One region of the Micrococcus sp. HSID17227 genome, then DNA from elsewhere that is predicted to be linked to it. Evidence: riboswitches for the same ligand, from Rfam matches in the RefSeq annotation. Region 1 holds a riboswitch; the other holds the start of a gene.
What was found. A riboswitch is a leader RNA that binds a small molecule or an ion and turns the genes downstream of it on or off. The one in region 1 is predicted to bind glycine.
Positions count from the first base shown of each region.

Region 2: linked by a shared signal. The riboswitch ahead of gcvP (aminomethyl-transferring glycine dehydrogenase) and the one ahead of gcvP (aminomethyl-transferring glycine dehydrogenase) in region 1 are both predicted to bind glycine.

Region 1 is NZ_RBLN01000028.1:6,680-11,097, reverse strand. Features, by position in the region: gene eat (ethanolamine permease) at 1-1,073, opposite strand, end outside; gene D8M29_RS03175 (FadR/GntR family transcriptional regulator) at 1,272-1,988, shown strand; glycine riboswitch at 2,099-2,200, shown strand; gene gcvP (aminomethyl-transferring glycine dehydrogenase) at 2,357-4,418, shown strand, end outside.
Region 2 is NZ_RBLN01000033.1:5,623-10,040, forward strand. Features, by position in the region: gene gcvP (aminomethyl-transferring glycine dehydrogenase) at 1-1,985, opposite strand, end outside; glycine riboswitch at 2,148-2,264, opposite strand; gene D8M29_RS03535 (Nramp family divalent metal transporter) at 2,483-3,754, opposite strand; gene D8M29_RS03540 (ectoine synthase) at 3,954-4,325, shown strand; gene D8M29_RS03545 (YoaK family protein) at 4,408-4,418, shown strand, end outside.

The DNA.
Region 1 (4,418 bases):
CCGATGGTGCCCGGCACGATCAGCGCCACCCACGGGGTCTTGCGCTTACCGGTCAGCGAAAGGAAGCGGGGCAGGTAGCCCGCCCGAGAGAGGGCGAACAGCTGCCGGGAGTAGGCGTACATGATGGAGAAGAAGCTCGCCACCAGCCCGGCCAGGCCCGCGTAGTTCACGATGCTCGCCAACACACTGTCGGTCCCGGCGACCGTGCGGATCGCCTCCGGCAGCGGATTGTCCGAGGTGCTCATCGCCTTGGCGCCGCCGGCGCCGGGCACCAGCACCAGCATGAGCGCCCCGGAGACCAACAGGATGAGCATGGCTACGATGATCCCGCGCGGCATGTCCCGCTTCGGGTCAGCCGTCTCCTCCGCGGCCAGCGGCACGCCCTCGACCGCTAGGAAGAACCAGATCCCGTAGACCAGGGCGGCCATGACTCCGGCGTACCCCATGGGCAGGAACGAGCTCGCCCCCGCCGCGTCGTTTGGGACGATGTCGAAGAGGTTTGCGACGTCGAAGTGCGGCACAAGCGCGACGACGGTCACCCCCAGCGCGAGGACCGCGACCACGGTGATGCCGAACATCAGCTTCAAGGCCTCGCCCACCCCGTACATGTGGATGCCCATGAACACCAGATAAGTCACAAGGTAGACGGGCCAGGAGTTGGTGATTCCGAACAGGCCCAATGCCTCGATGTAGCCGCCGATAAAGGTCGCGATCGCCGCCGGGGCCACGGCGTATTCGATGAGCACGGCCATCCCGGTGGCGAAGCCCCCCAGCGGTCCCAGGGCGCGGCGGGCGAACCCGTAGCCGGCACCGGCCGTGGGCAGGGTCGAGGACAGCTCCGCGAGGCCGAACACCATGCAGGTGTACATCAGACCCATGAGCACAAAAGCAATCAGTAGCCCGCCCCACCCGCCTTCCGCCAGACCGAGATTCCACCCGGAGAAGTCCCCGGAGATAACGTAGGAGACACCCAGGCCGGCCAGCAGGACCCAACCGGCAGCCCCGGCCTTGAGCTGGCGGTGTTCAAGGTAGCTGCTGTCTGAGACGGATGAAGCGTGAGATTGATGTTGCACGGGTGTCCACCTCTGCGGATTGGAACCGATGGGAACCACGATAAAGGACTGTTTTCAGTCCATGGCATTGTGGGAGAGTGTTCCATCTCACAGCAGAGTCGTCAATAGGAGTTTGCGCGACTGTCCCACCGGTGGGAGCGTGCAGGCTCAGGCGGGGTACCCCGTAGGCTGTGGCGACAGTGGAAATGGAGGAGCGTGATGGCCTTGGCAGACTTCGGGCACCCCTATGCGGTGCTGCGTCCGGTGCGCTCGGGCAACGCGTTTGAGGAGACCATTGAGCACCTGCTGCAGGCGATCAAGGTCGGCCTCTTCCCTCGGGGTCAGAAACTGCCGCCTGAGCGGGACCTGGCTGAGCATTTAGGGGTCTCGCGTGCCACCCTGCGCGAAGCTTTGGCCGAATTGCAGCGGGCGGGCTTCTTGGAGGTGCGTCGGGGACGCTACGGCGGCACATACATTTTGGAGACTTTCGGTGCGCCTTCCTCGGACCCAGGCCACCTTGATCCGCGGGAGTGCCATGACGTGCTGATTTTCCGCGCCGTGGTGGAGCCGGCTGCGGCCGAGCTAGCAGCCAGGGCTGATCTGTCAGCCTCGGCCCGTCAGTACCTACAGGCCTGCCTTTCGGAGGTGCAACAAGCCGATCAGAGCACTTATCGCACCCGGGATGCCCGCTTCCACATCGCTGTGGCCGAGCTGAGCCGGTGCCCTTCGCTCATCACTGCGGTGGCCGACACCCGGGCGCGCGTGAGTGCGCTGCTCGACAAGATCCCGCTGTTGCCGGCCAACCTTGAGCACTCCAATCAGCAGCACCTGGCGATCACCGAGGCGATCCTGCGCGGCGACCCGGTCCATGCGAAGGCTTTGATGGTCGATCATCTGGAGGGCACCGCCTCCCTGCTGCGCGGCTTCCTGCCATAGGTATCCCTCGAAATAGGGTCTCTGGCCTCTGCAAAGGTGCACGAAGTGACCAATAGGACAGATTTAAACTAGACAAGCCCGTGTGATTCTGCTTACAGTGGGATCGCCCATAGATCGTGGTGGGAGAGTCCGGCCGGGATGACCTCCTTGCCGGCGCCGTAGGAGCAAATCCTCCCCAGGAAACTCTCAGGCCCCCGTACCACCGCGATTTGGCAACTCTGGAAAGCAGTGCAACCACCGAGGTGGTTGCACTCACCGACGGTGCAAGCGGTCCTACGACTGTGGAAACTCTCAGGTCCCAGACAGAGCGGGGAGGAACTCACACCCTTCGCCTTTGCGACGGCGTAGAACGCTTAGGAGTTCCCCTCATGACTACCCAGCTCACTGCCTCTCTCACCACGGCGGCTTTCGTCGACCGGCACATCGGGACTCGGGCCGCAGAGGCCGCTCTTATGCTCGAGCGGCTGGGGTACACCAGCCTCGATGAACTCGTGGACACTGCCGTGCCGGCCAGTATTCGTCAGCGCACTCCGCTGAACCTGCCCGCCGCACTTAGCGAGCAGGGGGTGCTTGAGCGCCTGCGAGCCTTCGCCGACCGCAATACCACGGCCGTGCAGATGATCGGGCAGGGCTACTACGACACCCACACGCCGCCGGTGATCCAGCGCAACGTGCTGGAGTCCCCGAGCTGGTACACCGCCTACACCCCGTACCAGCCCGAGATCTCTCAGGGGCGGCTGGAGGCGCTGCTGAACTTTCAGACGATGATCCAGGATCTCACCGCCCTGCCGGTCGCCAACGCGTCCCTGCTGGATGAGGCCACGGCTGTGGCCGAGGCGGTGCTGTTGATGCGCCGCACCAACAAGGCCCGTGGTGAGGGCAAGATCGTGCTGGACGCCGATGCGCTGCCCCAGACCCTGGCGGTGGTGCAGGGCCGGGCGGAGGCCCTGGATTTCGAGGTGGAGGTCGCCGATCTGAGCCAGGGGCTGCCGCAGGGGGAGATCACCGGTGTGGTGCTGCAGCAGCCCGGTGCCTCCGGGCGGGTCAGCGATTACACAGGGCTGATCACTGACGCCAAGGCGCGTGGAGCGATGGTGACGGTCGCGGCCGATCTGTTGGCGCTGACGCTGATCACCCCGCCGGGGGAGCAGGGAGCGGACATCGCGGTGGGCACCTCTCAGCGCTTCGGGGTGCCACTGTTTTACGGAGGCCCGCACGCGGCGTACATGGCCGTGCGCTCAGGGCTGGAGCGGTCCCTGCCCGGGCGCCTGATTGGGGTCTCGCGCGACTCCAACGGCAAACCGGCCTACCGCCTGGCGCTGCAGACCCGTGAGCAGCACATCCGCCGGGAGAAGGCCACCTCCAACATCTGCACCGCCCAGGCCCTGCTGGCCGTGGCGGCGTCCATGTACGCCGTCTACCACGGCCCGGAGGGGCTCAAGGCCATCGCCCAGCGCGTGCATGACCACGCCCGCACCCTGGCCACTGTTCTGGACCGCGCCGGTTTCGAACTCGTCTGCGGGCACTTCTTCGATACCTTGACGGTGCGGGTGTCGGGTCGGGCGGCCCAGATCCTGCATGCCGCCGAGACCCGGGGGGTGAACCTGCGCTGGGTCGACGAGGACCACGTCGGGATCTCCTGTGATGAGACCACCACGGTGGATCACCTGGCCCGGGTCGTCGAGGCCTTCGGCGTGCCGGAGGCGACCGGGCAGATCGCCGCTGGTCCCCGCGGGTTCGACCTGGATCTGGGCATCCTGCGGACCTCTGAGTACCTGCGCCACCCGGTGTTCTCCCGCTACCGTTCCGAGACCCAGATGCTGCGTTACCTGCGCCGCCTCGCCAACCGCGACCTCGCGCTGGACCGCACGATGATTCCGCTGGGCTCGTGCACCATGAAGCTCAACGCCACCGCCGAGATGGCCGCCATCTCCTGGCCGGAGTTCGCCGGCATCCACCCGCTGGTCCCCGAGCACCAGAGCCAGGGATGGCGGGAACTGATCGAGGACCTGGAGCGGCGCCTGAGCGAGATCACTGGCTACGCCGCCGTGTCGATCCAGCCCAATGCCGGCTCCCAGGGGGAGCTGGCGGGCCTATTGGCCATCCGCCGCTACCACCTGGCCAACGGCGACACGGACCGGACCGTCTGTCTCATCCCCGCCTCCGCGCACGGCACCAACGCCGCCTCGGCGGTGCTGGCCGGGATGAAGGTCGTCGTGGTGAAGACCGCCGCGGACGGCACCATCGACCACGCCGACCTGGACGCCAAACTCACCAAGCACCAGGCTGAGCTGGCGGCGATCATGATCACCTACCCCTCCACGCACGGGGTCTACGACGCCGACGTGCGGGAGGTCTGCGAGGCCGTTCACACCGCCGGCGGTCAGGTCTACATCGACGGCGCCAACCTCAACGCCCTGGTCGGGCTGG
Region 2 (4,418 bases), on a different contig from region 1:
GCCGCGATCTTGGCGCCCAGGTCGGCGGCGTCGATCGTGCCGTCGTCGGCGGTGGCGACGACGACGACCTTCAGCCCCGCCAGCACGGCCGAGGCCGCGTTGGTGCCGTGGGCGGAGGCCGGGATCAGGCAGATGTCCCGCTCGCCCTCGCCGCGGGCCAGGTGGTACTGGCGGATGGCCCACAGGCCCGCGAACTCACCCTGCGAGCCGGCGTTCGGGGCCACCGAGACGCCCGCGTAGCCGGTGATCTCGGCGAGCTTGGACTCCAGGTCCGCGATCAGGAACCGCCAGCCCTCGGTCTGGTGGTCGGGCGCGAACGGGTGGATGGAGCAGAACTCGGGCCAGGAGATGGCCTCCATCTCCGCGGTGGCGTTGAGCTTCATGGTGCACGAGCCCAGCGGGATCATGGTGCGGTCCAGCGCCAGGTCGTAGCCGGAGAGGCGGCGCAGGTAGCGCAGCATCTTCGTCTCCGAGTGGTGGGTGTTGAACACCGGGTGCGTCATGAACGCGGAGGAGCGGCGCAGCGACTCCGGCACGGCCGGGGTGGCCACGGCGCCCTCGTGCGCGGAGGCCGGCAGGGAGCCCGCGTCCAGGCCGAACGCCGTCAGGACGGCCACGAGGTCGGCGTCGACGGTGGTCTCATCGGCGGCAATCCGCAGGGTGTCCGCGTCCACCAGGCGCAGGTTCACGCCGTTCTCCTCGGCGGCCTGCAGGACCTGCTCGGCCCGGCCGGGCACGCGGACGGTGATCGTGTCGAAGAAGTGCTCCTCGGCGACCTCGACGCCACCGGCCCGCAGCGCCTCCGCCAGGCGGACGGCCTGGGCGTGGGCGTGGCGGGCGATGCGGGCGATGCCCTGGGGGCCGTGGTAGACGGCGTACATCGAGGCGACGATCGCGAGCAGCGCCTGGGCGGTGCAGATGTTGGAGGTGGCCTTCTCGCGCCGGATGTGCTGTTCGCGCGTCTGGAGGGCGAGGCGGTAGGCGGGCTTGCCGGCGTCGTCGTGGGAGACGCCCACGAGGCGGCCCGGCATGCTGCGCTGCAGGCCCTCCTTCACGGCCATGTAGGCGGCGTGGGGGCCGCCGAAGAACAGGGGCACGCCGAAGCGCTGCGTGGAGCCGACGGCGATGTCCGCACCCTGCTCCCCGGGCGGAGTGATCAGGGCGAGGGAGAGGATGTCCGCGGCGACGGTCACGAGGGCGCCGGCCTCCTTGGCCTGCGCGATGACGGCGGCGTGGTCGTGGATGCGGCCGGAGTCGCCGGGCTGCTGCAGCACGACGCCGCACAGGCCCTTCTCCTCGACCTCGGCGCGGACGTCCTCCGGGATGCCTGCGGAGAGGTCGGCCACGCGCACGTCGATGCCCACGGCCTCGGCGCGCAGGCGCACCACGGAGAGGGTCTGCGGGAAGAGGTCCGCGTCGAGGAGGGTGACGCCGTCGGTCCTGCGACGGTTGGCACGGTGCATGAGGAGCACGGCCTCGGCGGCGGCGGAGGCCTCGTCCAGCAGGGAGGCGTTGGCGATGTCCAGGCCGGTGAGGTCCTGGACCATCGTCTGGTAGTTCAGGAGGGCCTCGAGGCGGCCCTGGGAGATCTCCGGCTGGTACGGCGTGTAGGCCGTGTACCAGGCCGGGTTCTCCAGCACCTTGCGGAGGATGACGCCCGGGGTGACGGTGTCCGAGAAGCCCTGCCCGATCATCTGGGTCTTCATGACGTTGCGGCCGGCGATCTCGCGCAGCTGCTCCAGGACCGCGGACTCGGTCAGCGGGGCGGGCAGCTCGAGGGGCTTCGGCTGGCGGATGCCGGCGGGGACGGCGGTGTCCACGAGGGCCTCGAGCGAGTCGTAGCCCAGGGTCTGCAGCATGTGCTCGACGTCCGCGGGGCGCGGGCCGATGTGGCGGGCCACGAAGGGGGCCGAGGCGGCGTCCTTGGGCTCGACGCGCTCGTGGGGCAGCGCGGTCGTGCTCTCGGTGGTCTGGGGGCTGGTCACGGGGTACCTCCGGGGGGATCCTGCCGTGGTCACGGCGTGGGTCTGCTCCTCCCCGCTCTGTCATGGACCTGAGAGTTTCCGACGCCCGGGTGGGCGGCTTGCACCGTCGGTGGTCTCGGTCCGGACGCGGGCGCGGCGGAGTGAGACGCTTTCCAGAGCGCCTGACCCCACGCGGTACGGATGCCTGAGAGATTCCCGGGGAGGGTTTGCTCCTTCGGCGGCCTGCTCACGCGGCCGGCCGGGGCAGGACGCGCGCCGACGCTCTCCCGCGCGGGGCATGCGGCGTGCCGCCAGTATCCCACACGTGTAGGCCGCGTCACAGGGCGACCGGGAGGGGCCGGACGGGGCGTGTCGAAGGCTTTCGTTGATGAAACGGCGGCGTGTCGAAGCGCTTTCGTTCAGGAAACGGGTGACGGGAGGAATGACTCAGTCGCATGCCGTCGGCTCACGACAGTCGGTAAGGGACGTCATTCGGCGGCGCGCGTCATCGCCGGGCCTCAATCCCACAGCCCGGCAAGCCCGCCCAGCTGGTAAACCGCGAGCCCGATGACGACAAGACAGACAAGCCCTCCCAGGGCGTTGGCCAGTGGGCCGTTCCGATGCGAGCCCATCAGCCGACGACTGTTCATCACGACCATCAGGAATACGGCCACGATGGGCAGGAGAAGCCCGTTCGCCGCCTGTGCGATGACGATGACCTCCGTGGGATTCGTTCCCGTCAGGGCAATGAGGGCACCGATCGCAAGGACTGCGCCCCACACGATGCGAGCAGGGACGCTGCGCAGATCGGTGTCCTGGCCCAGTGTGCCGGCAATCGCGTACGCCGCGCCGAGCGGGCCAGCTACGGCGGACGTGAACCCGGCCGCGAACATGCCCGCCGCGAACACCCAGCCAGCCGCGTCCCCGAGGAGGGGTTCCAGGGCGGAGGCGAGGTCCCGACCGGTCTCGGCCTGCATGCCCTTGACGTACATCCCACCGAACGCCGTCGCCATCACGGCCAGAGTGATTACACCTCCGACGGAGATCGACACCGCCGTGTCCGTTCTCGCCGCTCGGAGAGATTCCCGCGAATCCAGACCCGGCCCCCATTTCTCCTGCACCAAACTCGCGTGCAGGAAGAGGTTGTAAGGGACCACGGTGGTCCCGATCAGTGCGACCGCCAGCAACGCCGTGCCGGGTGGCAGCCGGGGAATGAACATGCCCATCAAGAGGTCGCCGATCGGAGGCTGAACTAGGACTGCAGTGACGATGAACAGCAGCCCCAATAACCCGACCATGACGGTCAGCACCCGCTCGATCAGTTTGTAGCTGCCTGTCCAGAGCAGAATGCCGATCGTGAGGACGATCCCGATGACGACCACGGGCTGACTGAGTCCGGTCACACTAGTCAAGGCGAGGGCGGTGCCGACTGTGTCACCACCGGCGTAGGACGCCCCTCCGATGCCGATCGCCGCGACGACGAGGATCGCCATGACAAGTCGTGCCGGCACCGAGGAGAACACCTCGCGCAGAGCGTGTCCGAGACTCATGCGGGTCGCGAGGCCCAACCGTCCCGACATCTCCTGCAAGACGATGGTGGCCAAAATTGAGAAGACGACAGCCCAGGCCAGGACGAATCCCTGCTCGGCTCCGGTAACGATGGAGGTTGTGATGGTCCCCGGCCCGATGAAGGACGCGGCGATGATTAGCCCCGGACCGAAACGACTAGGCCTCTCGTCTTGGGGCAACACCTCATTGGAGAACCGGCCATCCCTCGCCTGCGTTGCCATCGCGTCTCCTCCATCTCCGGCCCGCATGGGTCAAGATGAAGCGTATGCCGGGTATGATGCACATCATAGTGGATCTGGACTATTTCATCCCATATGAGCCCCCACGTGTTGCCCCTTATGGTCTGAGACGGGCATCCCTACGATGGAGCCAGGGCTACGGCCCTTTGCCCGACCCGCAGAGCTCGCCGAAAGGAACGCCATGTACACCCGTAGCCGGAACGACGTCGAGAAGGTCGAGTGGGGCGGAGGCACCTCCGAACGCCTCATCACCGCGAAGGACGAGATGGGTTTCGCCGTCGCCCACACGATCGTGCGCGCCGGATCGTCCTCGAAGCTCCAGTACCGCAACCACAAGGAGGCCTGTTACTGCATCGCGGGCAACGGCTCCGTGGTGGAGCCGGACGGCACCGTCCACGAGATCACGCCGGGTGTCATCTACGTCCTGCCGGACCACGAGCCGCACGACCTGCGCGGCGGCACCGAGGACATGCACCTGATCTCGGTGTTCAACCCCGCCATCACCGGCGACGAGAAGCACACCCTGTCGGAGGACGGCTACTCCAGCTACTGAGCCCGGGCACGGTGAGGGAGGCGTCGACGACAGCGCCTCCCGCGTCGGCGCCGACGGCGGCGTCCGGTCGTAGGGTGGCGGGGTGCTCAACCT